3 regions of the Williamsia sp. SKLECPSW1 genome follow, and region 2 is predicted to be linked to each of the others. Evidence: riboswitches for the same ligand, from Rfam matches in the RefSeq annotation. Region 2 holds a riboswitch; each other region holds the start of a gene.

Region 1 (10,437 bases), 180 kb from region 2:
GTACTCGGTGCGGACCACTGTGCGAGGGTGCCGTCCTGCGATGGCGGAGTCAACGCGAGACGGGTGTTCTGTGACGAATTACCACTGGTCCGTGCCATGGTCGACCGATGGCTGCTCCGCCCGATCGCACGCCCGACGGGCATCACATCGTCGTCCACGGCCGGAAGTGGCGTGCCACGGACCCGCTCATCCCCGAGGACCGGGGTGCCGAGCTGCGCTCGATCCTGATGGCCTGGCGCCGGGCGGTCCGTGACACCGACGGGTCCCGTGCCGCGCGGTCCGGGGTGCATGCGGCCAAGGTCGCGCTGGGGGAGCGCGGCACCCCGTGGTGGGAACAGTCCGAGGACGAGCGCCGCGCCCGGTGGGAGACGCACGTCCCGCGTCCGGGAGACGACGACGCGCCTGACGGGAGCTGACGGCAGGCGTCGGTAGGGTCCCGCGGGTGACTGCGAGCCCCACCTCCACGACCGTGTCCGTCCCATCCGTCACCACCCGGCTCGCCCGGGAGCTGGCGGTCCGCGAGAACCAGGTCGACGCGGCCGTCCGGTTGCTCGACGAGGGGTCGACGGTGCCGTTCATCGCGCGGTACCGGAAAGAGGTCACCGGCAGCCTCGACGACGCGCAGCTGCGCATGCTCGACGAGCGGCTGCACTACCTGCGGGAGTTGGACGAGCGTCGGACTGCGGTGCTCGCCTCCATCGAGGAGCAGGGCAGGCTGACCGACGATCTGCGTGTCGCGCTCATCGCCGCGGACACGAAGGCGCGCGTCGAGGACATCTACCTCCCCTACAAGCCGAAGCGGCGCACCAAGGCGCAGATCGCCCGCGAGGCGGGCCTGGAACCGTTGGCGGACACGCTGCTCGGTGACCCCACGCTGGTCCCCGAGTCCGCCGCCGCCGAGTTCGTCACCGGCGATGTCGCCGACGCGGCTGCAGCCCTGGAGGGCGCGCGCCACATCATCGTGGAGCGGGCGTCGGAGGACGCCGATCTCGTCGGTGCTGTCCGGGAACACTTCTGGGCCCACGGTGCGGTGCGCAGCGCACCCCGCACCGATCAGGTCGCGGGCACCCCCGCCGGCCAGAAGTTCCGGGACTACTTCGACTTCTCCGAGCCGCTGGAGTCGATGCCGTCGCACCGTGTGCTCGCCGTGCTGCGCGGTGAGAAGGAAGAGGTGCTGTCCCTCACGTTCGACGGGGGTGAGGACGAGATCTACCAGGCGATGGTCGCGCGGTCGCTCGGTGTCGACCTGTCGCATCCCGGCCCGGCCACCGCGTGGCTGGCCGGATCCGTCCGCTGGGCGTGGAAGATCAAGCTCACCATCGGCGCCGAGACCGATGCGCGGCTGCGGCTGCGGCGTCGCGCCGAGGAGGACGCCGTCGGGGTGTTCGCCACCAACCTCAAGGACCTCCTGCTGGCCGCGCCCGCCGGGAACCGGCCGACCCTCGGGCTCGACCCCGGCTTCCGGACCGGGGTGAAGGTCGCCGTCGTCGACGGCACCGGCAAGGTGCTCGACACCTGCGCGGTGTACCCACATCAACCGCAGAAGCAGTGGGACGCGGCGAAGGCGACGCTCGGCGCACTCGTCGCGCGCCACGGCGTCGACCTCATCGCCATCGGCAACGGGACGGCGTCCCGCGAGACCGATGCGCTGGCAGCCGAACTCGTCGCCGACATCCGCGCCTCCGGTGCGACGGCACCCGCCAAGGCCGTCGTGAGTGAGGCGGGCGCCTCGGTCTACTCGGCGTCGGAGTACGCGAGCAGGGAGCTGCCGGAGCTCGACGTCTCCCTGCGCGGTGCGGTGTCGATCGCTCGTCGGCTGCAGGATCCGCTCGCCGAGCTGGTGAAGATCGAACCGAAGTCGATCGGCGTCGGGCAGTACCAACACGACGTCAACCCGGTGACGTTGTCGCGCAGTCTCGATGCCGTCGTCGAAGATGCGGTGAACGCCGTCGGTGTGGACCTGAACACCGCATCGGTCCCGTTGTTGGCGCGTGTGTCGGGGGTGACGCCGGCGCTCGCCGAGGCGATCGTCGGGCACCGCGACAGCGCGGGACGGTTCACCAGCCGGTCGGATCTGCTGCAGGTGCCGCGGCTCGGGCCGAAGGCGTTCGAGCAGTGTGCGGGCTTCCTCCGGATCCGTGACGGCGTCGACCCGCTCGACGCCTCGGGTGTCCACCCCGAGTCCTACCCGGTCGTCCGGAAGATCCTGGACCGCACCGGCGTCGAGCTCGCCGAGCTCATCGGCAACAGCAGTGCGCTGCGGGCTCTGCGCCCCGCCGACTTCGCCGACGAGCGGTTCGGTGTGCCGACGGTGTCCGACATCCTCGCCGAGCTGGAGAAGCCCGGGCGGGATCCGCGCCCGGCGTTCGAGACCGCGACGTTCGCCGCCGGCGTCGAGAAGGTCGCCGACCTGACCCCGGGGATGGTCCTCGAGGGTGTCGTCACCAACGTCGCCGCGTTCGGCGCCTTCGTCGACGTCGGGGTGCACCAGGACGGGCTGGTGCACGTGTCGGCGATGTCGGACCGCTTCGTCTCCGACCCGCACGAGGTGGTGCGGTCCGGTCAGGTCGTGCGCGTCAAGGTGCTCGAGGTCGACCTCGACCGCAAGCGGATCGCGTTGACGCTGCGCCTGGACGACGAGGTGGGAGCGGGCACGTCGGGCACTCGCGGCCAGAAGCCGCGGACGAACGCGTCGTCGGGTGGTGCGCGGCCGTCCGGGCAGCGCGACGGCCGTCGTGGGGGACAGCGGGGCGGCGACCGTCCGCGCCGCGACGCCCCCGCGCCGTCGGGTTCGATGGCCCAGGCCCTGCGGGAGGCCGGTTTCGGTCGCTGAGCGGAGCGCCGCGCCGCGGTGACCGGCAGGATGGTGCTGCCGATGTGACGGCGGGACGGAGATCTGGCGATGCCGCGAGCGGGACGACCACTGGACAAGCTCGGGTTCCTCACCATCGGGCGGTTCGACGGTGACGCACCCCGCGAGGGCCATCTGGAGACCATCCGCACCATCGAACGTGCCGAGGCCTTGGGCTTCGACAGCGTCTGGTTGCGGTGCCGCCATCTGCAGTACGGGATCTCCTCACCCGTCGCGGTGATGGCGGCGGCGGCGATGCGCACGAGTCGGATCGAACTCGGCACCGCGGTCATCCCGCTCGGACTCGAGAACCCGATGCGGCTCGCGGAGGATCTCGCGACCGTCGACGTGCTGTCGGGCGGACGCGTCAATCCCGGGGTGTCCGTGGGCACCCCGATGCGCTACGACGACTACCGGCATGCGCTCTACCCCGACACCCACGACATCGAGGACTTCTCCAAGGAGCGGGTGATGCGCCTGCTCCGGTGCCTTCGGGGCGAGCCGGTCAGCGGCTTCGAGGGCGTCGTCGGCATCGAGACGTTCTCGCGTCGGGTGCAACCCCAGTCGCCCGGACTGGCCGACCGCGTCTGGTACGGCGGCGGCCTGTCGTCGGCGATCTGGGCGGGCGAGCAGGGACTGAACTACCTGACCTCGTCGGTGGTGACCACGGAGGGCACCGCCTCGCGTGACTTCGCCACCATCCAGGCCGAACAGATCGACGCCTACCTGGCACACCATCCCGATCCGACGCGGGCGCGGGTGTCGCAGGGGCTGGTCGTCATCCCCACCGACTCGGCGACACCCGAGCAGGTCCGCAGATACCGCGACTACGCCGCATCACGCCTTGCGCGGACGCGGGAACCGCAGGGGCCGCGCGGGATGATGTTCGCCCCCGACCTCGTCGGCTCCTCCGACGAACTCGCCGAGAACCTCTACGCGCATGCGGGATTCCAGCGCGCCGACGAGGTGGCGTTCGCTCTGCCCTTCTCGTTCGCCGAGGCCGACTACGCCCAGATCATCGAGGACATGGCGACGCGCCTGGGCCCCGCCCTGGGGTGGACCCCGGCGTCCTAGAGACCCTTGCTGCGGAGGTAGGCGGCGAGGGAGGTGACGGTCGCGGGATTGCGCGGGCTCTCCACCAGCGCGGCATAGGGGAACGACACGAAGTTCCCCTCCCGCACCGCGGTCGTCCCCGCCATCAGCGGCTGGGCGCGCAGGGCGTCGATCTTCGCCTGCACGGTGTTCGACGGCCCCGCTCCGTAGTCGACGACGACGATGACCTGGGGGTCGGCCTTGGCGGCCGCCTCCCAGGACACCGACGTCCAGGAGTCGTCGAGACCGTGGAAGACGTTGGTGCCGCCCGCCTTCTCGATGATCTCGTCGGGGCCGGCGTTGCGTCCGGAGGTGAAGGGGGAGGGATCCGCGCTGTCGAAGAGGAACACCCGTGCGCGCCGATCGGCCGCCGGCGCACCGGCCGCGGCGCGCGCGACCTCCGCGCGGTACCCGTCGACCAGCGCCGCCGCGCGGTCGCGGACGCCGAACACCGCGCCCAGGTTGTCGAGATCGTCGTAGAGAGCGTCCAGCGGGCGTTCGATTCCCCGGCGTGTGCTGCCGGGCTGCCGGCACGCCTCGGTGAGTTGATACGGGGTCGCGCCGATCGTCCGGATCCAGTCCGGTGTGACACCGGTGGACTCCTTGAACCCGTAGTTCCATCCCGCGAAGACGAAGTCGGGATCTGCCGCCTGGATCACCTCGCGGGTGAACGCGGTCCCCAGCGAGCGGGTCGACGCGAACTCCGATCGCCACGGCGACGAGGCGATGTCGCGCTCCTTCCCCTCGTAGGTGGTGTATCCGGCCATCCGGTCGGCGAGACCGAGCGCGAACATCATCTCGGTGATACCGGTGTCGTTGGTGACCACGCGGGTGGGCGTCCGCGGGACCGTCAGCGGTGCACCGCAGTTGGTGATCCGCACGGCCTCGGCGGAGGACGACGACGGGGCGGGGTCGTCGATGCGCGCGCCGCACCCGGCGACGACCAGCGTGGCGGCGAGGACGGCGAGCCCCGCCCGGAGATGCCGTGGGGTGATCATGATGTGGTCCCTTCGTCGAAGATGATCTGGGGCACCCCGAGTCGGGGATGCGTGACGATGTGACATGCGACGCCGAACCACCGCAGCACCGCGTCGGCGGTGAGCACCTCGGTGGGGACGCCGGTGGCGACGATCCGACCCCCCGACACGACGGCGAGATCTGTGCAGAACTGTGCGGCGATGTTGAGGTCGTGCAGGGCCGCGAGGACGGTGACCCCGCGGTCCCGCGCCGCCCGCAACACCGCGTACTGGTGGGCGACGTCGAGGTGGTTGGTGGGTTCGTCGAGCACCAACACCGGCGCCTCCTGCGCGAACGCCCGGGCGATGAGCACGCGTTGTGACTCGCCCCCGGACAACTCGGTGAACCGTCGCCGCTCGAGGTGTGTCACGCCGGCGTCCTCCATCGCCTGCGCGCACACCGCACGATCGGCCGCCGACAACGACCGCAGCATGTGGGTGTGCGGGAGCCGGCCCGTGCGCACGACCTCACCCGCGGTGAAGTCCAGGAACATCGAGCCCGACTGCGCCAGCGCGGCGACCTGACGTGCGTTCTCGCGCACCGAGATCGCGCCGACGTCGCGGCCGGCGACCGTCACCTGGCCGGCGGCGGGGACGAGTGCCCGGTACAGGCACCGCAGCACCGTCGTCTTGCCGCTGCCGTTGGGTCCGACGAGGCCGAGGAAGCGGCCACCGGCGATGTGCAGCCGCAGGTCCTGCACGATGGACGCGCCGCCGACGGTCACGGCGACGTCGTCGTAGTCGACCGCGGGGCCGCTCATCGGACCGCGTCCCGGTGGCGGCGCCGCATGAGCAGCACGAATGCCGGGACACCGACCGCCGCCGTGATCGCCCCGATGGGGAGGTCGTAGGGCGGGACCACCGAGCGCGCGACGATGTCGGCGGCGACCAGGAACGTCGCCCCGAGGACGGGCGTCAGCAGCAGCACCCGCCGGTGTCCGGCACCGACGAGCAGACGCGCCACGTGCGGGAGCACCAGTCCGACGAAACCGATGGCGCCGCAGACCGACACGATGATCCCGACGACCGCGGCCGCACCGAGGAACAACGCGAGTCGGAACCGACCGGCATGCACCCCCAGGCTGGCCGCGACGTCGTCGCCCATCGCCAGCGCATCGAGGTGACGGGCCACGAGCAGCGCCGCCAGCGAACCGACGACGGCGGCCACACCCACCAGCCACACGGAGTGCCAGTCCGAGGCGGCGAGACTGCCCAGAAGCCAGAACATGACGCTGCGGGCCGCGTCGCCGGCGGGCGCCAGGAAGACCAGGACGGTGGTGATCGCCGAGAACCCGTACCCCAGAGCCGTTCCCATGAGAACCAGGCGCAGCGGTTCCAGCCCGGACGGGGTGCGTGCGAGCACCAGCACGATGAGCGTCGCGACCACCGCGCCAAGGAACGCCGCCGACGGCAACGCATAGATGCCCAGACCGCCGAGCGCCCCGAAGAGGACCACGCCCGTCGCGCCGACCGACGCGCCCGACGAGATGCCCAACACGTAGGGATCGGCGAGTGCGTTGCGCACCACCGCCTGGACGACGACTCCGGCCACACCGAGTCCCGCGCCGGCGGCGGCACCGGTGAGGACACGGGGCAGGCGGGAGTCGACGACGATCCGGTACTCCGGCACACCGGACGCGCGCACCTGTCCGCCGACGAGGTCGGCCCACAGATATCCGAGGGCGTCGCGGGCGGGGATCGCGACGCTGCCGACGATCAGCCCGAGCACACCGACGACGACCAGGGCGACCACAGACAGCGCGACCAGCGCTGCGACGCGTCGTCGTCCGACGTCCACGGGCGGGACCTTCCGTCGATCGCGGTCGACGGAGGGCGCAGACTCCCGGGCGAACCGGGCGTGAGGCCACGGTTCGCCGACGGCAGTGCCGCACCAGCCATGTCCCACGAGGCCGATGAGCGACCGCACCTCGCCGGCGCGGCCGACACCGGCAGGTCTTCGGACTCCCGGGCACGGCACCTGCGAGGTGCCACCTACCTGCGACTGCTTCCCGGCCTGAGCCAGTGCATGGTTGTCGCGTCGTTCCCGATCACCGCTGCGGGGCAGTTCCGGTCTCGCACCGGATTCCCTCTTGCCGCGTCCCGCCGTGCCCTCTCTCGCGAGTGCACGGCCGGACGCACCGACGTCGCGGGTGAGGCTACAGGGCGGAGCGGGCGTCCTCGTCGAAGCGGTGTACCAAGCGAGCGCTTGGTTGCTACTGTGACGACCACCATGGGATTCATCACGCAGGACTCCCCACAGGTCGATTTCGCCGAGTGGAGTCGAGGGACGCGAGCGGAGAAGATCCGTCCGATGGCCCACCACTGGGCCGAGGTGGGTTTCGGGACGCCCGTCGCTCTGCACCTGTTCTACGTCCTGAAGATCGCCGCCTACGTCCTCGTGGCCTGGGGCATCGCGATCGCGACACCCGGCGTCGGCGGGTTCACCGACGTCGCGCAGTGGTACGACGAGCCGATCGTGTTCCAGAAGGTCGTCTTCTTCACGATGCTGTTCGAGGTCGTCGGTCTCGGGTGCGGATTCGGTCCGCTCAACAACCGCTTCTTCCCGCCGATGGGGTCGATCCTCTACTGGCTGCGGCCCCGCACGATCCGGCAGCCGCCGTGGCCGGGGCGGGTGCCGCTGACCCGTGGCGACGAGCGCGGGCTCGTCGACGTCGCCGTCTACGCGGCGCTCCTCGTGATGCTCGTCGTCGCACTCGCCGGCGGGGGCACGGGGCCGCAGCCGGCGGCGGGCACCACCGTCGGGCTGCTGCCGCACTGGCAGGTGTGGACGATCCTCGTCCTGCTCGCCGTGATCGGGCTGCGGGACAAGACGATCTTCCTCGCCGCCCGCGGCGAGGTGTACGGCGCGTTCGCGGTGACGTTCCTGTTCGCCGCACCCGACATGGTGGTGGCCGCCAAGCTGCTGTTCGTCGTCATCTGGATGGGCGCGGCGACGTCGAAGCTGAACAAGCACTTCCCGTTCGTGGTCTCGACGATGATGTCGAACAACCCGATCATCCGGACGAAGCGACTCAAGCGGTCGTTCTTCGAGCACTTCCCCGACGACCTGCGGCCCGGGCGGCCGGCGCGGTGGATCGCGCACGCCAGCACCGTGATCGAGATGTGCGTCGGGCTCGTGCTGTTCGCATCGACCGGCGGGTGGCTCACCTGGGTGGCGGCAGCGATCATGCTGATCTTCCACTTCGCGATCCTCTCGGCGATCCCCATGGGGGTGCCGCTGGAGTGGAACGTCTTCATGATGTTCGGCGTGCTCGCGCTGTTCGTCGGACACGCCGACCTCGGACTCGGTGACATCGAGAACCCCGGGTGGGTGATCGCCCTCGTCGCCGTCTCCGCCGTCACCGTCGTGGTGGGGAACCTTGCCCCGCAGAAGGTCTCGTTCCTGCCCGGGATGCGCTACTACGCCGGCAACTGGGACACCGGCCTGTGGTGTGTCACCCCCGCGGCGTCGGCGAAGCTGGAAGCCGGGATCGTGGCCATCTCGGCACTGCCCGCCTCACAGCTCGAGCGGGTGTACGGGGGCCTCGAGGGTGCACAGATCGCCATGTACAAGGGATATGCGTTCCGGGCCTTCAACACCCACGGTCGAGCCCTGTTCACCCTGGCCCACCGCGCCATGGCGGGATTCGACGAATCCGGATACGTCCTCACCGACGGGGAGCGGATCTGCAGCATGGCGATGGGATGGAACTTCGGCGACGGTCACCTGTCGAACGAACAACTCATCGCAGCACTGCAGAAGCGGTGCCACTTCGAGCCCGGCGAGGTCCGCGTGGTGCTGCTCGAGGCACAGCCCATCCATCGTCAGCGGCAGCGCTACCGCCTCGTCGACGCCGCGACCGGGGAGTTCGAACGCGGCGAGATGCGCGTGTCGGACATGGCCACCCGACAGCCCTGGGACGACGAACTGCCCGTGACCGTCACCTGGTCGCGGGAGGCGTCGGTGGGGGCACCCTGAGGCGTTCGGCCAGAATGGGTGCGTGAGTTCTCTCCAGATCCAGACCGCTCACGGACCGGTGCGCGGCGCCGTCGACCCCCACACCGGTGTGCGTCGCTGGAAGGGCATCCCCTACGCAGCCGCCCCGGTGGACGACCTGCGGTGGCGGGCGCCCCGCCCGCCCGAACCGTGGGCCGACGTCCGCGACGCCACCCGCTTCGGACATGCTGCGCCGCAGCCGCGGTTCCCCATGTTCGATCTGGGGGAAGGCGTGACCGTCTCCGAGGACTGCCTCGTCCTCAACGTCGTCGCACCCCGCTCGGCCGGTCCGGACACACCCAAGCCGGTGATGGTCTGGGTCCACGGCGGCGCCTACATCATCGGCTCCGCGAGCCAGCCGCTCTACGACGGCACACGACTGGTCCGCGACGGCGACGTGATCCTGGTGACGGTCAACCACCGGCTGGGCCCGTTCGGGTTCCTCGAACTCGGTTCGTTCTCCACCGACGAGCATCGCTTCGACGGCAACCTGGCCCTGCGCGACGTCATCGCCGCTCTCGGATGGGTGCAGGAGAACATCAGTGCGTTCGGGGGCGACCCCGGATCGGTCACGGTGTTCGGCGAGTCGGCAGGCGGCGGCATCGTCACCACCCTCATGACGGTCCCTGCAGCGCGCGGCCTCTTCCACCGGGCGATCGCGCAGAGCTCCCCGTCGACGTCGATGTACGACAGCGCCAGGGCGCGCGTCGTCGCGGAACGATTCCTCGGCATGGTCGGGGTCGACCCCGACGACATCGGCCGTGTCCGCGAGGTCGGTGTACGGACCCTGCTCGAGGCCTCGACGAGACTGTTCGACGAGATCCCCACCGAGTCGCCGGGCCGTCTGGCGTTCGCACCCGTCGTCGACGGCGACCTGGTCCCCGAACCGCCCGTCGACGCGTTCCGCGCCGGCCGTGCGACGCCGGTCCCGCTGGTGATCGGCACCAACAAGCACGAGGCGGCGCTCTTCCGACTCATCCGGTCGTCGATCATCCCGATCAAGGCCGACGCCATCCGAGCGCTGTTCTCCCAGATCGCCGTCGAGAGACCGGAACTGGTGATCCCGGCCGAGGAGGACGTCCGGTCCGCGTATTCGCGCGTCCGCGTCCGCTCACGGGGTCTGGCGGTCGCCCGAGACCTCGCCTTCCGCATGCCGACGGTGTGGCTCGCCGGCGGCCACAGCACCGTCGCGCCGGTCTACCTGTACCGCTACGACTGGGCCTCACGCCTGCTGAAGGTCCTCGGCATCGGCGCCACCCATGCGACGGAACTGGGCTACGTCTTCGGGACCGTCCGATCCCGCAAGCGCAGCGTCGAATTCCTGCTCGGCGGGCATGCACTCGCCCGGAGGGTCGCCGAACGCATCCAACGGCGCTGGACCGCGTTCGCCGCGACCGGCCGCCCGGACGGTGACCGCGCGGAACCGATCTGGCCGCCGTACGACCCGGCGAACCCCCGCGTGCTCGTCATCGACGCGACCG
Region 2 (10,437 bases):
CGTTGCTCAACGGGTCGACGTCGGAGGCGTTCTCCGGCCACAGGACGACGTCGGGGCGGGCGACCCGGCCCGCACGGACCGCGTCGGCGAGACGCAGCGTCTCCCGGACATGGTTGTCGAGCACGGCGCGTCGCTGGGCCGCGAAGTCGAGCCCGAGACGCGGGACGTTGCCCTGCACGGCTGCCACGGTGATGCGCGACGAGGCCGGACCGGTCCGGTCCGCGGCGTGCACCGACGGCCACATCGCGGCCGCGACGACGGGTCCCGCGACGGCGCACAGCGCGGCGGCCGCCGACATCCGGATCACCGACGGCCACGAACGGCGACCGCGGGTCACCACGGCACGGACGATCTCGGCGAGACCGGCTGCGGTCATCGCGACCGCCAGACCGAGCAGCGGTACACCGCCGAGTGCCGCGACGGGCAGCAGCGGACTGCCGACCTGACCGAAAGCTGTCGCACCCCAGGGGAACCCACCGAACGGGAACGACGACCGTGCCCACTCGACCGCGATCCACGTCACCCCGAACCACAGTGGGGCGAGCGGGAGCCGCATCGTGACGGTGGCCAGGGCCCCGAACCCGGCGCAATAGATCGCGAGGGCGACGGCGAGCGCGATCCACGGCAGCGGACCCACGTAGACACCGATCCACGGCAACAACGGCAGCCAGAAACAGAGGCCGAACACCAGACCGCAGAGCGCCCCGACCCGTGCTCGGGGTCGACCGCAGGCCAAGGCCGCGTACAACGCGGCCAGGCTGACGATGGCGAGCCACCACAGGTTGCGGGGCGGGAACGCTCCCCACATCGCGACGCCGCCGGCCGCCGACGCCGCCAGCCGCACCAGCACCGTCACCGCGGGGCGGCGGGACGCGGGCGGCGTCGTCGCCTCCGGTCGCGTGGACGTCGCGGTCACGATCCCGACCGTCGGTAGATCTCGACTCCGCCGCGCAGCACGCGCAGGCACGTCGGGAGATCGACGCCCGGGGTGACGTCGGGCAGTGGAGGTGTCCGCGAGCGGGGGTCGGTCGACCAGCGCTGGACCGATTCCGCCGAGCCCGCGGTCACGAGGTCGCCGACCTCCCAGATGGCGATGTCGGCGGGTGCCCCGGGGACGAGTGTCCCCAGCATCGGGTCGCGCTGCCCGGCGGCACGCCATCCACCGCGGGTACAGGCCGCGAACGCCGCGCGCGGCGACACGGCGCTGAGCGGGTTGTGATGGTGCACCGACGCTCGGATCTGGGACCAGGGGTCGATGGCGGTGACCGGGGAGTCGGAGCTGAAGGCGAGCGCCACACCTGCGCGGGCCAGCGCCGCGAAGTCGTTCAGCTCGGTCCCCCGCGGTACGCCGAGGCGCTGCTCGTACAGCTCGCCCGGCCCTCCCCAGAGCGCGTCGAAGAGCGGTTGCATGCTCGCCGTGATCCCGGCCTGCGCGAGGATGCGGGCACCCTCGGCGTCGACCATCTCGGCGTGTTCGACGCGATGCGAGCACCGGGCCACCGCCACCGAGCCGAACTCCGCGGCGACGAGGTCCACCGCTCGCACGAGGCTTCGGGTCGCGGCGTCGCCGATGAGGTGGAACCCGGCCTGCACACCGGCCTCGGTGCACGCCCGCAGGTGCGCGTGCACGGCGTCGTCGTCGAGGTAGGAGACGCCGACGTTGGCAGGGTCGTCGGTGTAGGGCGCGCAGAGCCAGGCCGTGTGCGAGCCGATCGCCCCGTCGATGAACAGGTCACCGGCGAGGCCGTGCGCACCGGTCGCGTGCAGGAGGGATCGTGCGTCGTCGGCATCGGTGACGGCCTGACCCCAGTAGCGGCGCACCTCGACCGGATGGTCGAGGTCGGCCAGAGCGGCGAGGTCGTTGAGACCGCTGATGTCGGGGCCGCCGTTCTCGTGGACGGCCACGACACCGTGGGCGAGCGCGTCGTCGAGGGCCCGGCGCTGTGCCCGTCTGCGGTGTCCCGAGCTGAGGAGTTCGCGCGCTGCCGCACGGACGAGATGGTGGGCCTCCGCGGTCAGCGGCAGCTGCGGGTGGAATCCGGCCGCGTCGGCGAGACCGCCGGCGATGAGCCGCAGCGCCGACGACGCGACGGCGGAGTGCTCGTCGATGCGCGCGAGATACACCGGCCGATCGCCGACGACGGCGTCGATCTCGTCGGTCGACGGTGGGGTGTCGTCGGCCCAGCGGGACGAGTCCCACCCCAGGCCCCACACCAGTTCACCGGGGTCGACGGTGGCGACGTGCCGTCGCAACCGGTCGAGGCACTCGTGACGGTCCCGGGCGTCGTCGAGGTCGAGCCCGTCGAGTGCCAGACCGGTCGAGGTGAGGTGGACGTGTGAGTCCACGAACGCCGGTGCGACGAACGCCCCACCGAGGTCGTCGACGTCCACACCGGGGTGCAGCGCCCGTCCGACGTCGTCGGTACCCACCCATGACACGACACCGTCGGTGACCGCGATGGCGGTGGCATCCGGGGCCGCGGGCGTGTAGACGTGCCCCCCGACGAACAGTTGCGTTCCCACGAGGGACCAGTCTGCCCTGCGACGTCCGGGCGTTCGTCAGCGCAGGCGGTACCGGGGGTCGGTCGGGCCGGCGGGACCGGTCGGGTCTACCACCTCGCCCTCGACGACGGTGACCCCGCCGCCGGTCATCGGCCCGAAACGCTCGACGACGCGGGCCATCCGTCGTGCACCGACGGCGGCGACCGCGGGACGCGCGACCGCGCGCACCGGGGGAAGCAGGAGCAGGATCCCCGCGACCGTGCTCACCAGGCCCGGGACGAACAACAGGACCGTGGCGAAGGCGAGCAGCGCAGCGTCGGTGAGAGATCGGGCCGATGCCGCGGACCCCGCCTGCGCGAGACGCAGATCGGCGAACACCTTGGCACCCTGACGTCTCAGCAACGCGAAGCCGACGACGATCGCGACCAGGGTGAGCAACAGCGTCCACCAGAATCCGATGGCCCAGACCAGACCGACGAAAGCCGCGATCTCCACGGCCAGGTATCCGACGAACACTGCGAGCTTCATGTCCCTCCAACGACCGGGACGCCCGATTTTCTCCCGTCGTCGACGAATTCGTACCCGGACGGGCTCGATCGGCGGTCAGCCGCCCTCGATGTCGCCTTCGGTCTCGAGGAAGACCTGCTGCAGCCGCCCCAGGGTCTCCGGGTCGGGGTTCTTCCACATCTCACGTCCGGACGCCTCGAGCAGACGCTCGGCGATGCCGTGCAGCGCCCACGGGTTGGATTTCGCCATGAACTCCCGGTTGGTCTCGTCGAAGACGTAGGACTCCGCGAGTTGCTCGTACATCCAGTCGGCCACCACGTCGGTGGTCGCGTCGTAGCCGAACAGGTAGTCGACGGTGGCCGCCATCTCGAACGCACCCTTGTACCCGTGGCGCTGCATCGCGGCGATCCACCGCGGGTTGACGACACGCGCACGGAAGACGCGGGACGTCTCCTCCGAGAGCGTGCGGGTCTTCACGGTGTCGGGACGCGTGCTGTCCCCGATGTAGGCCTCCGGCGATCGGCCGGTCAGCGCGCGCACCGTGGCCACCATGCCGCCGTGGTACTGGAAGTAGTCGTCGGAGTCGGCGATGTCGTGTTCGCGGGTGTCGGTGTTCTTCGCGGCCACCGCGATACGTCGATATGCCGAGCGCATGTCGTCGACGGCGGCGACGCCGTCGAGACCGCGTCCGTAGGCGTAGCCACCCCACGCGGTGTAGACCTGCGCCATGTCCTCGTCGGTACGCCACTGCTTGGAGTCGATGAGTTGCAGGAGGCCGGCGCCGTAGGTCCCCGGCTTCGACCCGAACACACGCGTCGTGGCCCGACGGTGGTCGCCGTGGTCGGCGACGTCGGCACGGGTGTGCGCGGCGACGAAGTTCTGCTCGTCGGGCTCCTCGAGGTCCGACACGAGCTGTACCGCGTCGTCGAGCATGGTCACCACGTGCGGGAAGGCGTCCCGGAAGAACCCGGAGATGCGGACGGTCACGTCGATGCGAGGGCGTCCGAGCTCGTCGAGCCCGATCACCTCGAGGTCGCGGACCCGGCGCGACGCCTCGTCCCAGATCGGCATGACACCCATCAGGGCGAGGACCTCGGCGATGTCGTCGCCTGACGTGCGCATGGCGCTGGTCCCCCACACCGACAGGCCCACCGACCGGGGGTACTCGCCGTGGTCGGCGAGGTATCGCTCCAGCAGGGAGTCGGCCATGGCGCGACCGGTCTCCCACGCCAGGCGGGACGGCACCGCCTTGGGGTCGACGGAGTAGAAGTTTCGACCGGTCGGCAGGACGTTGATCAGGCCGCGCAGCGGTGACCCGCTGGGTCCGGCGGGGATGAACCCGCCGTCGAGGGCGTGCAGGACGCGCGCCACCTCCTGGTCGGTCTGACGCAGTCGCGGCACCACCTCGGTCGCCGCGAAGTCGAGGATCTCACCGACGGCGGCGGGGTGATCGGCCGCGACGGTCGCGACCTCCTCCCGGGACCAGTCGGCCTTACCGCAGGCGGCGACGAGTTCGCGGGCGACTGTCTCGACGCGGTCGGTGTCGTCGCGGGACGCCTCCCCCTCGGCGAGCCCGAGGGCCTCACGCAGACCCGGCAGGCTGCGGGTGCCGCCCCACAGCTGTCGGGCGCGCAGCATCGCCAGGACGAGGTCGACCTCGACGTCGTCGGCCGGCGGGGACCCCAGCACGTGCAGACCGTCGCGGATCTGCACGTCCTTGATCTCACAGAGCCAGCCGTCGACGTGCAGCAGCATGTCGTCGAACACGTCCTCGTCGGGGCGTTCGGTGAGGCCGAGGTCGGAGTCCATCTTCGCCGCCTGCAGCAGCGTCCAGATCTGCTGGCGGATCGCGGGCAGCTTCGACGGGTCGAGGGTGGAGATGTTGGCGTGCTCGTCGAGCAGTTGCTCCAGGCGTGCGATGTCGCCGTAGCTCTCGGCCCGCGCCATCGGCGGGATGAGGTGGTCGACGAGGGTCGCGTGTGCACGTCGCTTCGCCTGGGTCCCCTCGCCGGGGTCGTTGACGAGGAACGGGTAGATCAGCGGCAGATCACCGATCGCCGCGTCGGTCCCGCACGCAGCGGACATCCCGAGGGTCTTGCCGGGCAGCCATTCCAGGTTGCCGTGCTTGCCGACATGTACGACCGCGTCGGCGCCGAACCCGTTGTCGCGGTCGGCTACCCAGCGATAGCACGCCAGATAGTGATGCGAGGGCGGCAGGTCCGGATCGTGGTAGATCGCGACCGGGTTCTCACCGAAGCCACGGGGCGGCTGGACCATCAGCACGACGTTGCCGAAGGTCTTCGCCGCGATGACGACGTCGCCGTCGGCGTTCGCGGTGCGGTCGACGTACAGCTGCCCCGGTGCCGCGCCCCAGTGCTCGGCGACGGCGTCCCGCAAACCGGGATCGAGGGAGTCGAACCACGGCCGGTAGTGCTGCGCCGACAGACGGACGGGATTGGCCGCGAGGGCGTCCTCGGTGAGCCAGTCGGGGTCCTGCCCACCGGCGGCGATCAGGGAGTGGATCAGCGCATCCGAGTCGTTCTCGGCGAGGCCGGGGATGGCGTCCGGGCCGGACTCCGGTCCGATGTCGTAACCGGCGTCGCGCATCGCCCGCAGCAGCGCGAGCACGCTCGCGGGTGTGTCGAGCCCGACGGCGTTGCCTATGCGCGCGTGCTTGGTGGGATACGCGGACAACATGATCGCGATCCGCCGCTGCTGCGGCGGTGTGGACCGCAGACGGGCGTAGGACGTCGCGATGCCGGCGACGCGCGCGCACCGTTCGTGGTCGGGGGCATACCAGGGCAGGCCGTCGTCACCGAACTCCTTGAACGAGAACGGGACGGTGATGATCCGACCGTCGAACTCCGGGACGGCGACCTGGGTGGCGACGTCGAGCGGCGAGAGTCCGTCGTCGTTCTCGTCCCACGCTGCCCGCGACGACGTCAGACACAGCCCCTGCAGGATCGGCACGTCCAGGGAGGCGAGCCGCTCGATGTTCCAGGCGTCGTCGTCCTCCCCCGCCGAGGCGGTCGCGGGGACCGCGCCACCGGCGGCGAGAACGGTGACGACCAGCGCGTCGGCCTGACCGAGGGTGTCGATCAGGTCGTCGGGTGCGGTACGCAGCGAGGCACAGAAGATCGGCAACGAGCGGGCGCCGCGGGCCTCGATCGCATCGCACAGTGCATGGATGTAGCCGACGTTCCCGGCGAGATGCTGGGCCCGGTAGAAGAGCACCGCGACGGTCGGGCCGTCGTGGGTGTCGTCGGACGCGGGGCGCTCGAGCACACCCCAGTGCGGGGTGACCGTCGGCGGCGCGAAGACGGCGCCGGTCATCAGGACGGTGTCGGAGAGGAAGCCGTGCAGCGAGACGAGGTTGTCGACACCGCCCTGAGCGAGGTAGTTGTGCGCCTCCGCGGCGACGCCGCCCGGCACCGTCGACAGCGACATCAGGTCGGGGTCGGGCAACTGCTCACCGGACAGGACCACCGTCGGCAGACCCTGGGCGAGGACGGCGTCGAGGCCCTCCTCCCAGGCGCGACGACCACCGAGGATGCGGACGACGACGAGGTCGGCGCCGTCGAGCACCACCGGGATGTCGGACTCGGGCAGCAGGCGCGCGGGGTTGGCGACCCGATAGTCGGCGCCCGACGCCTTCGCGGTGATGAGGTCGGTGTCCGAGGTGGACAGCAGGACGATCAACGAAGCCTCCCGACCGGGTTCTCGCGCCCGATGCTCGACGGTGACCGGGCAGGGGTCTGACTCGATGTCGTCCGGCGACATCACACAGTGGCGCGACCGTGCCGGAGTCCCACCGGCTTCCCGAATACCCGTTCGGATGGCATCACCCTAGCCTGGAGTGATGTCCCGACCGAGCGACCGCTGCCCCGGCGTGCTCGATCCGCACCCGGCGGCCGACGGTCTCGTGGCACGGATCCGGCTGCCCGGGGGTGCGGTGACCCCGCCGCAGATGCAGGCACTGGCGCAGTTCGCGGCGGACCACGGTGACGGTCACCTCGAGCTGACCGGGCGGGCGAACATCCAGGTCCGCGGCCTCGCGGATGTCGACGACCAGGCCATCGCCGGACTACGCGACGCGGGGCTGCTCCCGTCGGGCGCACACGACCGGGTGCGCAACACGATGGTCTCGCCGCTCTCCGGACGTATCGGTGGTCGCGGCGACGTCCGCGGCCTGGCCCGCGACCTCGACACGGCGCTCCTCGACGACCTCGCGCTCGCGCAGTTGCCCGGTCGCTTCCTCTTCGGACTCGACGACGGTCACGGCGACGTCCTCGCGCACCGTCCGGACGTGGGGGTGCTCGCCGTCGACCCGTCGACGGTCGAGGTGATCCTCGGCGGCGTGCGCACCGGCCGGCTCGTCGCCTCGGACGGGGCGGTGGCGGCGCTCCTCGACGTCGCCCGCCGGTTCGTCGGCCTGCGGGGTGACCGCTGGCGGATCGCCGACCTCGACGCCGTCGAGCTGGACGTGCTGATCGGATCGGTGGACGACGCGACCCGGCCGGCGGTCGGTGAGCCCCTCCCCGTGGTCCCGCACGACGGCCCGCTGGTCGGCTGGATGGACCAGGACGACGGCGCGGTGATGCTCGGCGCGGTCGTCGAACTCGCCCGGATCCCGGCCCGCACGGCCGAGTTCCTCGCCGCCGTCGACCACCCGATCGTCATCACCCCCGACCGCGAGGTGCTGGTCTGTGATCTCGCCGACGGGGTCGCGGAGACGGTGGTGAGGGTTCTCGCGCCGATGGGCGTCATCTACGACGCGACCTCACCGTGGGCGCGGGTGAGCGCCTGCGCGGGGGCACCCGGCTGCTCCCGCTCGCATGCCGACGTCCGGGGCGACCTGGTGGATCACGTGGCGTCGGCCGACCCCGACTCGCTCGACGACCGCGAACACTGGGTCGGCTGCGACCGGGGCTGCGGAAGCCCGCACGGCCCCCACCTGCGGGTCGTCGCCGGCCCGGACGGCTACACCCGCCGCCGGACGGGTGAGAAGCCGTCGTCGGGGCCCCTCTAGGGTGAGGCCCGACATGTACGACTACATCCACGACGGCGCCGAGATCTACCGGCAGTCGTTCGCCACCATCCGCCGCGAGTCCCGGCTCGACGGGTACGACGCGGAGACCGAGAAGGTGGTCGTCCGCATGATCCACGCGTGCGGCCAGGTCGATCTCGTCGACGACGTACGGATCACCCCCGACGCCGTGACCCGTGCCCGTGCCGCGCTGCAGGCGGGTGCGCCCATCCTGTGTGACGCCACGATGGTCGCCTCCGGGGTCACGCGTCGACGGCTCCCCGTCGACAACGACGTGGTGTGCCTCCTGGGTGATCCCCGGACCCCCGATCTGGCCCTCGAACTCCAGACCACCCGCACCGCGGCGGCGGTGCACCTGTGGCAGCCGATGCTCGAGGGGGCGGTGGTCGCGATCGGGAACGCGCCCACCGCGCTGTTCGCCCTGCTCGAGCTCATCGATTCCGGGGCGCCCCGTCCCGCGGTCGTCGTCGGCGCGCCCGTCGGGTTCATCGGTGCCGCGGAATCGGCTGCCGCGCTCGCCGATCGGGACGATCTCGACTACGTCACCGTCCTGGGACGACGCGGCGGGTCTGCGATCACCGCGGCCGCGATCAACGCCCTGGCGAGCCCGGTCGAATGACCGCGCCCGGAACGCTCTGGGGTGTCGGTCTCGGTCCCGGGGACAGCGAGCTGGTCACGGTGAAGGCCGCCCGGATCGTCGGCGAGGCCGACGTGGTCGCGTATCACTGTGCCCAGCACGGGAAGTCGATCGCACTGGGTGTCGCCGAGCCGTATCTGCGAGACGGGCAGCTCCGCGAGGAACTGCGGTATCCGGTCACCACCGAGACCACCGACCACCCCGGTGGCTACCGCGGGGCCCTCGACGACTTCTACGCCGACGCCGCCGCCCGGCTCGCGGCGCACCTGGAGGCGGGGAGGTCGGTCGCCCTTCTCGCCGAGGGCGATCCGCTCTTCTACTCGAGCTTCATGCACATGCACAAGCGGCTCGTCGACCGCTTCCCCACCGAGATCATCCCGGGTGTCACCTCGCCGAGTGCCGCAGTCGCCGCCGTGGGCCTGCCGTGGGTCGAGGCCGACGAGACCACGACCATCCTGCCCGGCACACTCCCCCGCGACGAGCTGGTCCGACGCCTCCGCGACGCGGACGCCGTCGCGATCATGAAGCTGGGACGCACTTTCGAGACCGTGCGCGAGGCGCTGGAGATCGCCGGTGTCGCGGACCGGGCCTGGTACGTCGAGCGGGCGTCGACGGACCGGCAGCGTGTCCTGCCCGTCCGCGACGTCGACCCGTCGTCGGTCCCGTACTTCTCCATGATCGTCGTGCCCGGTGACCTCAACGCCGTCACCACGTCTGCGGTCGCGCCGCCGGAGGTCGCCGTCGGCGAGGTGGTCGTCGTCGGTCTCGGGCCGGGCGCCGACCGATGGACGACACCCGAGGTGACCGAGGAACTCGCGCGCGCCACCGACCTCGTCGGCTACACCACCTACCTTCGACGTGTCACGGCACGCCCGGGCCAACGGGTACATGCCAGCGACAACAAGGTCGAGTCCGAACGAGCCTGTATGGCACTGGATCTCGCCGCACGGGGCGGACAGGTGGTGGTGGTCTCCTCGGGAGACCCCGGCGTGTTCGCCATGGCGTCGGCGGTGGTCGAGATGGCCGCCGACCCCATGTGGTCGCATGTACCCGTCCGGGTGGTGCCGGGTGTGACCGCGGCCAGCGCGGTCGCCGCCGCGGTCGGAGCGCCGCTCGGACACGACTTCGCGGTCCTCTCGCTGTCGGACCGGCTCAAGTCCTGGGAGACGGTGGAGCACCGCGTTCGCGCCGCACTGGCCGCCGACCTCGTGATCGCCGTCTACAACCCCGCCTCGCGGGAACGGACCTGGCAGGTCTCGGCCCTGCGGGACATCGTCGTCGAGCTCGCCGGGCCCGACCGCGTCGTCGTCCTCGGTCGCGACGTCGGCGGCCCCACGGAGACGGTGACCGTCACCACCGCCGGGACGATGGACCCGACCGTGGTCGACATGCGCACCCTGCTCGTCATCGGCTCGTCGACCACCACGGTCGTCGACCGCACCGCCGGGCAGGCTGTGTTCACCTCGCGTCGGTACGACCCCGCAGGAGCCGATCCAGCACCGGCATGACGTCGGCCGGGGTGGAGACGTCGTGGTCGGTCACGGGTACCGGTGGCCGCCGCACCATGACGACCTCCAGCCCCAGTTCCGCGGCCGCGGTGAGTTTCGCCCGGGTCAGCTCGCCACCCGAGTTCTTCGTGACCACCAGATGGATCGCGTTGTCGCGCAGCAGCGCCCGTTCGGAGTCGAGATCGTAGGGTCCCCGACTGCGCAGGATCGTGTGATGCGGTGGCAGCTCGTCGGTG
Region 3 (10,437 bases), on a different contig from region 2:
CGACATCCGTTCCCGCACACAGCAGTCGAGCGATTTCCGCGCCACCGTCCTGGGCGCACCCCGCATCGGCCCGAACCGCGAGCTCAAACGCGCCACCGAGGCGTACTGGGCGGGGCGTGTCGACCGCGACGCACTGCTCGCCCAGGCCGGCGACCTGCGACGCAGCGACCTCGCCCGACTCCGCGACAGCGGACTCGACTCCGTACCGGTCAACACGTTCTCGTTCTACGACCAGGTGCTCGACACCAGCGTCCTGCTCGGAACGCTGCCGCCGCGCTACGACGACATCCCCGACCCGCTCGACCGATACTTTGCGGCCGCACGCGGCGTGCAGTCGGTGACGGCGATGGAGATGACGAAGTGGTTCGACACGAACTACCACTACATCGTCCCGGAGATCTCCGACGCGACGACGTTCTCGATGAACCCCGCGAAGGTGCTGGCCGAGCTGGCCGAGGCGATCGAACTGGGCGTCCCCGCGCGCCCGGTCGTCATCGGTCCGATCACCTACCTGCTGCTGGGCAAGGCCGTCGACGGTGGGGCCGCACCGATCTCCCGCCTCGACGAGCTGCTGCCGCTCTACGTCGACCTGCTCTCGCAGTTGCGCGCCGCGGGCGCACAGTGGGTCCAGTTCGACGAGCCCGCCCTCGCCACCGACCTCGCCGACGACCCCGCCGCCCTCGCGTCCCACGCCTACGGGCGGCTCGGCGACCTCACCGACCGGCCCGCGCTGCTCGTCGCCGGGTACTTCGGGGACCTCGGCGACGCGCTCGGCGCCCTCGCCGCCACCGCGATCGACGGTGTGGCCGTCGACCTCGTGCGCGGCGACCCCGATCGGGTCGTGTCGACCACCGGCCTGGCCGACAAACTCCTGGTCGCCGGCGTGGTGAACGGCCGCAACATCTGGCGCGCCGATCTCGACCGGGCACTGGCGACCCTGGCGACGCTGCTGGGCAGCGCGCGGAACGTGGCCGTGGCGACGTCGTGCTCGCTGCTGCACGTGCCGTACACCGTGGCCGCCGAGGATCGCCTCGACGAGACCCTGCGCCCGTGGCTCGCGTTCGGGCTCGAGAAGGTCGCCGAGGTCGTCACGCTGTCCCGGGCACTCGGCGAGGGGCGGGAGGCGGTGGCGGCCGACCTCGAGGCCGCGGCCGCCGCCGCGGCATCCCGGCGCTCCGACCCGCGCGTGAACGACGCCCGCACCCGCGCGCGCGTCGCCGAGGTCGTCGAACGCGGGATCTCCCGCGGGCCGGCTGCCGACCGGCGCACGGAGCAGGACGCCCGCCTCGGGCTGCCGGTACTGCCGACCACCACGATCGGCTCCTACCCGCAGACCTCCGAGATCCGTCTCGCCCGCGCCGCGCTGCGGTCGGGCGAGATCGACGAGTCCGAGTACACCTCGCGGATGCGCGCCGAGGTCGAGTCGGTGATCCGTCTGCAGGAGGAGCTCGGTCTCGACGTCCTCGTACACGGGGAGCCCGAGCGCAACGACATGGTGCAGTACTTCGCCGAGCAGCTCGACGGGTTCGCCGCGACCCACAACGGCTGGGTGCAGTCCTACGGGAGCCGATGCGTCCGTCCGCCGATCCTGTTCGGCGACGTCTCGCGCCCCACCCCGATGACCGTCGAATGGGCCACCTACGCACAGGCACTCACGCCGAAGCCCGTGAAGGGGATGCTGACCGGCCCGGTGACGATCCTGGCGTGGTCGTTCGTCCGCGACGACCAGCCGCTGGCGCAGACGGCGAACCAGATCGCGCTGGCCATCCGCGACGAGACCGTCGACCTGCAGAACGCGGGCATCGGGATCGTCCAGGTCGACGAACCCGCCCTGCGCGAGCTGCTGCCGCTGAGGGCGGCCGATCAGAAGGCCTACCTGCGGTGGGCGGTGGACGCGTTCCGCCTGGCCACCTCCGGCGTCTCCGACGCGACGCAGATCCACACCCACCTCTGTTACTCCGAGTTCGGTGAGGTCATCACGGCCATCGCCGATCTCGACGCGGACGTCACGTCCATCGAGGCGGCGCGCTCGAAGATGGAGGTGCTCGACGACCTGAACGCGATCGGCTTCGGCAACAGCGTCGGACCGGGTGTCTACGACATCCACTCGCCGCGCGTGCCGACCCGTGACGAGATCGTCGCGTCGCTGCGTGCGGCACTCGATGCCGTTCCTGCCGAACGACTCTGGGTGAACCCGGACTGCGGCCTGAAGACCCGCAGACCAGACGAGGTCCGCGAGTCGCTCGCCCACGTCGTCGCGGCGACCGAGCAGGTGCGTGCGACGCTGGTGTGACCGGGTGACAGCCCCGCGCCGGTCCTCCTCGATGACCCCGGACCGGCGCGGGATCCCGTCGCCGATCGTCGCGACACGGACACCCCCCGGATTCGGCCGGGCGTGGGTTACAGTTCGTCCCGTTCGGACGGAATCGTGGAAGCCGGTGGGAATCCGGCGCGGTCGCGCCACTGTGTCCGACGTCGTGACGACGTCGGGAGTCAGACCTGCGGTCCCGTCGTCACCTCGACGGGGACGCGAGACTCCCCAGGAACGAGATGTCCGTGTCGGTGTCGACGCCACCCGCAGCTCCCTCGATGACCTCGATCCTCGCATCGTGGACGCGCCGCGACTGGTGGCAGGCGTCCGGTCTGCTCGGGGTCGTCGGCCTCATGCACGTCGTCGGCTTCGGCGTGCTGATCGTCGCGATCGCACCCCACCACTACATGGCCGGGACTGCGGTGTTCGGCGTCGGACTGGGGATCACTGCCTACGTGTTCGGGATGCGCCACGCCTTCGACGCCGATCACATCGCGGCGATCGACAACACCACCCGCAAGTTGATGGCGGACGGCAAGAAACCGAAGTCGGTCGGCTTCTGGTTCGCGATGGGTCACTCCACGATCGTGTTCGTCCTGGCGGCGCTCGTCGTCGCCGGCGCGCATGCCGCGAACACGCTGCTCGACGAGAACTCGCCGGTCCGCCACGGGCTCGGCGTCGCCGGCACGCTCGCGTCCGGCGGTTTCCTCTACATCATCGGCGCCATCAACATCGTCGCGCTGATCGGCATCTGGCACGTCTTCCGGCGTCTGCGGGAGGGCACGTTCTCGGCCGCCGAGCTCGACGCGGCACTCGACGGGCGGGGCTTCCTCGCCCGGATCCTGCGGCCGATCATGCGGCGCATCACCCACGCCGCGCAGATGTACCCGGTGGGGATCCTGTTCGGCCTCGGCTTCGACACGGCGACCGAGGTGGCACTGCTCGCACTCGCCGGGACCGGCGCGGCGGCCGGGCTGCCCTGGTACGCGATCCTGGTGCTGCCGTTGCTGTTCGCGTCCGGCATGAGCCTGATGGACACCCTCGACGGCCTGTTCATGAACGTCGCCTACGACTGGGCGTTCGCCCACCCGATCCGCAAGATCTACTACAACCTGACGATCACGGTGCTGTCGATCGCCGTGGCGGTGATCATCGGGACCATCGAGCTGATCTCGGTCCTGCACGACGATCTCGGACTCGTCGATCCCGTCACCGACTGGATCAGCGGGATCGACCTGAACACCGTGGGCATCGGTGTGGTCGTCATGTTCGTGGTCGCCTGGTCGGCGGCGGTGGCCTACTGGAAGCTGGCCAGGGTCGAGCAGCGCTACGTCACCCGCCCCTGACCGGCCGCCATCCGGCGCCCTGGGTCAGCGGGCGATGGTGAAGTTGCCCTTGGCCGACAGCGCGTCGGCGATCTGCCCGTCGGACAGCTCCGAGTCGGCGTCGACGCGCACCTGCGAGACACCCTTGGTGTCCAGGTCGACGGCGACCGAGGACACGCCGGGCAGCGCGCTCAGCGCGCCGGTGACGGTGTCGACGCAGCCCTCACAGTGCAGCCCGTCGACGGGAACGGTGAACTCGGCCATCAGACCTCCTCTTCTCGACGTCATCGACTCGGTCACCACGGATGCGCATGTGAGCACGCGTGGCGTCATCGCCGAGTCTAGACGTGCACGTCACACGCACGACCCGCTCGAGAGCATTCGCGGGTGGGCGGCTCACACCATCACGGCGAACATGGCCGACATGGCGGCGGCCATCAACACCTGGCACAGGGCACCCGAGGCGTCGCCGGTGAGCGATCCCGTCCGCCGCCGGGCGTCGAAGTAGCGGACGAGCCACCACACGGCCGCCGCGGCGAACCCGACGACACAGATCCAGTCGAGCGCGATCGCCCACCCGGGGAGTCCGTCGGCCATCGACATCCCGCTCATGTCACCGCCACCGTGGACGTGGCGCGGGGCGAGCGGCGTCGCGAACGCCGACATCTGCATCCCGCCCATGTCCCCGCCGGTGCCGCCGTGGTGCATCTGCATCCCGCCGCCCGAACGACCGACGATGTCGTCGGACATGACTGCGTACATCCAGCTCATCGCGGCCATCATCGCCACGTGGTAGATCCCGTTGACCGGACGGTAGTGCCGCGTCGCGGTCACCACCACGTACCAGACGGTGAAGGCCGCGAAGATCACCACACCCGCGCCCAACGGCACCACCATCGCCGACGGCCACGCCATGTCGATCATCGCCAGCGCCATCAGCACGTGCATGCCGTGCCCGACGCCGCCGATCACCCCGCCACGGTGGCGGAGGAGACCGACCCCGCAGAGCAGGACGGCGGCCACGAGCGCCGCGGTGACCACCCACCGCAGCTGGGGATCGGCGATCACGCAGGCACCGTCGCGCGCCGGTCGACGACGAAACCGTAGAGCACGTCCGCGACGACGAACACCGCGAGGGTCAGCCCGAACAGCGGTGCGAACCAACCGATCCCGGCGAGCACCGCGACCACCACGACGGCCTCGAGCGGCCGCAGCTCACCGAGCGCGCCACGCCGCGGCGAGCGCGGCAGGCCACTGCGGCGCGTCGGACGGCGCCGCCACCACATCAGGTATCCGCGGAGGATCACGATGATCAGTCCGATCGCCAACAGCGCCAACAGGATCTGGTTCCAGATGCCGAGGAGGATGCCCATGTGCGCGTCGATCAGCCAGTTGGTCAGCTTCGCCGCGACCGGCCAGGAGGAGAAGTTCACCCTGTCGACGATGTCGCCGTTGCGCGGGTCCACGGAGATCGCGTCGTAGCGGGTGGGTGCGCGGCGCTTGTTCTCCGCGACACTCCATGCCTCCCCTGCCGTGGTGGGCGGTGTGAACCACATCGGACCCTTCAGTCCGGCGCGGGTCGCGGTCGCGGCGACGGTGTCGATCCCCGACAACGACTGCGCCGGGGTGAGCGCCTGCGCCTCGGAGTCGCCGCCCTCGTCGTGGGAGGCGATCGCCGGCGCCGTCGCACCACCGACCGTCGTCGACACCGACGGGGTCGTCCAGCTCAGCGCGGACTTCAGTTCCGACACCGACTCCCCGGCGTACCGCGACCACGTCAGGCCGGTCACCGACAGGAACAGGAGCCCGACGATGATCGTCGCGCCGACGGCCCCGTGGACGCTCACCAGTCGGCGTCGCGTGCCGGGCTTCCCCTCGGGGACTACGACCTTCTTGAGGCCACCGACGCGTCGGCGGTAGGCGATCCACAGCGCCAGCCCGCCCACCGCCACGACCCACATCCAGCTCGCGGCGATCTCGCTGTAGTTCCGGCCGAACGCCCCGAGATGCAGGTTGCGGTGGAACTCGTCGAACCAGGCGCGGATCGGCAGCCACTGCCCGTAGGTCGTCAGATCGCCGCGGACCGTGCCCGTGTACGGGTCGACGAACACGGTGCGGCTGTAGCCCTCCGGGACGTCGGGTGCGGACATCTGGACCCACGTTGTCTCGTCCCGTGCGCTCGGCGGACGGATGCCGACGACGGTGTCGGCGGGGTGCGCCGCGATGGCGGCCTGCACCTGCTGCGCGTAGGGCACCGTCTGCTCGGCGACGCGGTCGACCTTCAGTTCGTGCCGGAACACGATCGGATCCAGCTGCGGGGTCAGCGTGTAGAGCAACCCGGTCACCGCGGCCACCAGGATGAACGGACCCGCCAGCATCCCGCCGTAGAAGTGCAGGCGCATGACGAACGGTCGCAGCCGTCGCCAGAGACCATGGGGCGCAACGACCGACGTGTCGGCGTCGGCGCGTCCGGGCTCGTCGGACGGGTCGATGGGTGCGGCGTCGTCGACAGGGGTCTGACTCACGAAATCCTCGTTCTCGGATGCGAACTGTTCCTCGCAGTAGTCGCATCGCGAGCGCGAACGGTTCCCGAGGAAACGGGAACCATGACGCGGATCACTCGTCGGTGGGCGCGAACCTCCTCAGCCGCAGGCTGTTCGACACCACGAAGAAGGACGAGAACGCCATCGCGGCGCCGGCCAGCAGCGGGTTCAGCAGTCCCACCGCGGCGACCGGGATCGCGGCGACGTTGTATCCGAACGCCCAGATCAGGTTGGTGCGGATGGTCTGTCGCGTCGCGGCCGCCAACTCGAGCGACTCGGGCACCGTGTGCAGGCTGTGCCGCACCAGGATGATGTCGGCTGCCCCGATCGCCACGTCGGTGCCACGGCCGATGGCCAGGGCGAGATCGGCCGCCGCGAGCGCCGGGCCGTCGTTGATGCCGTCGCCGACCATCGCGACCGTCGCACCCGAGGCACGCAGTTCCTCGACGACACGGACCTTGTCCTCCGGGAGGACCTCGGCGTGCACGACGTCGATGCCGACCTCGTCGGCGATCACCTGCGCCGCACCGGCGTTGTCGCCGGTGAGCAGGACGGTCCGCAGACCCCGGCGGTGCAACTCGGCGATCGCCGGCGCCGCCGACGACTTCACGGTGTCGGCGACGCAGATCGCCGCGGCCAGACGCTGGTCGACCGCCACGTACACCACCGTGCGTCCGGCGGTCTCCGCGTCACGTCGATGGCGCGCGAGGTCCGCCGGGACCGACCGCCCGCCGGCGACCCACTGCGGCGAGCCCACCTCGACGACCCGCCCGTCGACGGTGCCCCGCACTCCGCGCCCGGATTGCACCCCGAAATCGGTCGGCTCGGTGAGATCGACCCCGCGGTCGACGGCCGATCGGACGACCGCCTGACCGACCGCGTGCTCGGACGCCTGCTCGATCGACGCGGCCAGTCGAAGCACCGTCGTCTCGTCCCATCCGTCCGCCGCGACGATCGCGACGACGCCGGGTTCACCGTCGGTGATGGTGCCCGTCTTGTCGAAGACGACGGTGTCGACGTCGCGGGAGGCGTCGAGGGCGTCGTGGCCCTTGAGGAAGATCCCGAGTTGGGCGCCGCGACCGGAGGCGACCATCAGGGCTGTCGGTGTCGCCAGACCCAGCGCGCACGGGCACGCGATGACCAGCACCGCCAGCGCCGCGCCGATCGCGTGGTCGGCCGACGCGCCCGAGGCGAACCACACCGCGAGCGTCATCGCCGCCAGCACGATCACACTCGGCACGAAGACGTTGGAGACGCGGTCGGCGACGCGCTGCGCCTGGGCCTTTCCCGACTGAGCCTGCTCCACCAGCCGCACCATCGCGGCGAACCGCGTGTCCGGCCCGACGGCCGCGGCCTCGACGATCAGCCGCCCGTCCAGGGCGACGGTGCCACCGACGACCGTGGCGTCGGTGGCGACCGCGACCGGTCGGGACTCCCCCGTCATGGCGCTCATGTCGACCAGCGACATCCCGTCGACGACGAGCCCGTCGGTCGCGATCGTCTCGCCCGGACGCACCACGAACCGCTGCCCCTCGGAGAGTTCCTCCACCGGGATGCGCATCTCGTCGCCGCCGGGGAGCAGGACCGCGACGTCCTTCGCGCCGAGCGCGGCCAACGCGCGCAGGGCGCCCCCCGCCCGCGAGCGGGCCTTGGCCTCGAAGTAGCGACCGGCGAGCACGAACACGGTGACGCCGGCGGCCACCTCGAGATAGATCGAGTCCGCGGAGACGATCGCGTCCCACACACCTGTCGGGGCCGCCGAGGTGTCGTGCCCGCTGCGCAGCAACGTGGCCACCGACCACCCGGTCGCCGACAGGATGCCCAGCGAGACCAGCGTCTCCATGGAGGCCGCCCGGACGCGCAGGTTGCGCCATGCCGTCCGGTAGAACGGCCACGCACCCCAGGTGACGACCGGAGCGGCGAGGACCGCCAGGATCCACTGCCACCCGGTGAACCGTGTCGCGGGGACGGCGGAGAACACGACCGAGAGATCGGCCAGCGGGAAGAACAGGATGAGGCACACCACCAGGCGACGGAACAGCGACCGGGCGTGGTCGGCGTCGGGGTCGGCCTGGGCGGCCTCCGTCGGCCGCAGCCGCGGTTCGGCGCCGTAGCCGGTCGCGGTGACGACCGCGCACAGGTCGTCGGGCTGCACCTCCGGATCGGCGTCGATGGTGGCGACACGGGTGGCGTAGTTCACCGACGCCCGGACCCCGTCGACCTTGTTCAGCTTGCGTTCCACACGCGCGGCACACGCCCCACACGACATCCCCGAGACGGTCAGTTCGAGCCGACGGATCTCGTCCGGGAGGGAGACGGAGGGCTCCTGCACGGTGGTCATCAGATGTCGGTGTCCCTCGGGTCGGTGGTCCAGGTCTCGGGCAGATCGGCGGTGGCCGGAACGCAGGTCACACCGGAGTAGTCGGACGGCGGGGCCGAACGGTTCCCGGGTTCTCTCCGATTGTCCTCACCGGATCCGCGGCCGCTACCGTGAGCGCCGTGGAGGGATCCGACGACGCCGTGACGGAACTGGCGCTGCGCGCCGCCGCGGGCGATGCCTCCGCCGTCGACGAGTTCGTCCGGGCCACCCATCTCGACGTGTGGCGCTTCTGCTCCTACCTCGCCGACCGTACCCGCGCCGACGACCTCACCCAGGAGACCTTCCTCCGCGCGATCTCAGCGCTCCCGCGGTTCGCCGGGCGGTCCACCGCACGGACGTGGCTGCTGTCCATCGCCCGACGGGTCGTCGTGGACCAGATCCGCTACGAGACGTCCCGCCCGCCGTCGGCCCTGTTCGACCAGGACGAGCAGGTCGTCGCCCTGCGCGGGCACACCACCGGCAGGCACGAGGAGCGGGTGGAGTGGTCGATGCTGGTCGACGACCTCACCGCCGAACGCCGGGAGGCGTTCCTCCTCACCCAGATCCTCGGGATGAGCTACACCGAGGCGGCGCAGGTCTGCGGCTGCCCGGTGGGCACCATCCGCTCTCGCGTCGCCCGTGCCCGCGACGACCTTCTCGCCGCGCACGCCGCGGACCACCACGACGTGGGCTGACCGGGGCGACCGGTTCTCCACCCGAGTGTCGGTCCCTCGGTCAGCCGCGGCTGGCCGCGGTCACCGCGTCCATGAGCGCCTGCGGGGTCGAGAGCTGGACGACCTTGCCGTTGATCTCGATCTGCGGGGTGCCCTGCAGGCCCTCCTTGGTCGCCTTCTGCGTGACGGACCCGACCCACGGGCCGTACCGCTCGTCGGAGATGCACTTGCCGACGTCACCGGCACCCACCGACTGCGCGATCTCCGTGAGCTTCTGGTCGGTCAGACCGGATCCACCCTCGGGCGGCTGCTGCGCGTACAGGGCGTCGTGGAACTTCAACCAGGTCGCCCAGTCCCCGCTGCCCGCGGTCGCCTCGGCGACACACGCCGACGCCGACGCCGACCTCGTCGAGTAGTTGGTGCTCGACGAGCGGTCCAGGATCGCGACCGGGCGGTACTCGACGGACACGTTCTGCATCCCCCGGATGGCCTCGACCGTCGAACCGAACTGCGCCTCGAACGCACGGCAGGAGGGGCACTGGAAGTCCTCGGTGATCTCCACCGTCGCCCGCGGGGACCCGGTCCCGCCGGTGCTGACGCGGTAGTAGCCGTCGGAGGTGGCGACACTCGGGCCGGCGGCCGACGACGACTTGTCGTCGCGGGTGGAGATCAACCAGACGGCGATACCGACGGCGACCACCACGACGACCACGGTGGCGGCGCCGCGGATGACCCAGGCGCGGCGCTTCTCGTCGCGCCGGGGGTCACGGATCGATGGTCGGGCGGAGGGGCGGTTGCTCATCGGCGGGTCCCGTCGTCGGCGTGGGATCGGTCGCGCGATCCGGGGCCGCATCCCGTCGGGCGATCGGGTGCGACGATCCGAGCGGACGCGCGACGACAAGTCAACCATGTGACCGTCGAGAGACCCGCGAACACCTCGATGACCAGCAGCGACGTGACGGGCTGCCGTAGTCGGCCGTCGGCGCTTTACCCTGGTCGCCGTGACCACAGAGGTGCAGGCATCCACCGACGGACCGGACGCGGACGACCACGAACCGTTCATCGACGACGACATCGACCGCAGGCCCGGTCGGGTCGCGTCGGCGGTGGTGGTCCTGGGCGGCGCGGTCGGTCTGCTCGCGGCGGCGACGCTGACCATCGAGCGGTTCAAGCTGTTCGCCGATCCCGGCTACCGGCCGAGCTGCAGCATCAACCCGATCATCTC

The links. A riboswitch is a leader RNA that binds a small molecule or an ion and turns the genes downstream of it on or off. The one in region 2 is predicted to bind cobalamin.
Region 1: another riboswitch for cobalamin. It lies ahead of ACXVUM_RS16080 (FecCD family ABC transporter permease); the one in region 2 lies ahead of cobN (cobaltochelatase subunit CobN).
Region 3: another riboswitch for cobalamin. It lies ahead of nicT (Nickel transporter NicT); the one in region 2 lies ahead of cobN (cobaltochelatase subunit CobN).

Annotation. Positions count from the first base shown of each region.
Region 1 covers NZ_JBTGLI010000002.1:36,029-46,465, forward strand. Annotated here, with positions in the region: gene ACXVUM_RS16055 (hypothetical protein) at 108-416, shown strand; gene ACXVUM_RS16060 (Tex family protein) at 443-2,833, shown strand; gene ACXVUM_RS16065 (LLM class flavin-dependent oxidoreductase) at 2,903-3,925, shown strand; gene ACXVUM_RS16070 (ABC transporter substrate-binding protein) at 3,922-4,941, opposite strand; gene ACXVUM_RS16075 (ABC transporter ATP-binding protein) at 4,938-5,720, opposite strand; gene ACXVUM_RS16080 (FecCD family ABC transporter permease) at 5,717-6,757, opposite strand; cobalamin riboswitch at 6,911-7,048, opposite strand; gene ACXVUM_RS16085 (DUF3556 domain-containing protein) at 7,190-8,938, shown strand; gene ACXVUM_RS16090 (carboxylesterase/lipase family protein) at 8,961-10,437, shown strand, end outside.
Region 2 covers NZ_JBTGLI010000002.1:220,466-230,902, forward strand. Annotated here, with positions in the region: gene lnt (apolipoprotein N-acyltransferase) at 1-808, opposite strand, end outside; gene ACXVUM_RS16905 (amidohydrolase) at 913-2,523, opposite strand; gene ACXVUM_RS16910 (FxsA family protein) at 2,560-3,030, opposite strand; gene cobN (cobaltochelatase subunit CobN) at 3,106-6,708, opposite strand; cobalamin riboswitch at 6,739-6,873, opposite strand; gene cobG (precorrin-3B synthase) at 6,869-8,038, shown strand; gene ACXVUM_RS16925 (precorrin-8X methylmutase) at 8,052-8,675, shown strand; gene ACXVUM_RS16930 (precorrin-2 C(20)-methyltransferase) at 8,672-10,201, shown strand; gene ACXVUM_RS16935 (cobalt-precorrin-6A reductase) at 10,152-10,437, opposite strand, start outside.
Region 3 covers NZ_JBTGLI010000001.1:678,797-689,233, forward strand. Annotated here, with positions in the region: gene metE (5-methyltetrahydropteroyltriglutamate--homocysteine S-methyltransferase) at 1-2,293, shown strand, start outside; cobalamin riboswitch at 2,381-2,517, shown strand; gene nicT (Nickel transporter NicT) at 2,590-3,657, shown strand; gene ACXVUM_RS03035 (heavy-metal-associated domain-containing protein) at 3,682-3,900, opposite strand; gene ACXVUM_RS03040 (DUF5134 domain-containing protein) at 4,033-4,704, opposite strand; gene ACXVUM_RS03045 (PepSY-associated TM helix domain-containing protein) at 4,701-6,161, opposite strand; gene ACXVUM_RS03050 (heavy metal translocating P-type ATPase) at 6,253-8,520, opposite strand; gene sigC (RNA polymerase sigma factor SigC) at 8,679-9,233, shown strand; gene ACXVUM_RS03060 (DsbA family protein) at 9,274-10,014, opposite strand; gene ACXVUM_RS03065 (vitamin K epoxide reductase family protein) at 10,274-10,437, shown strand, end outside.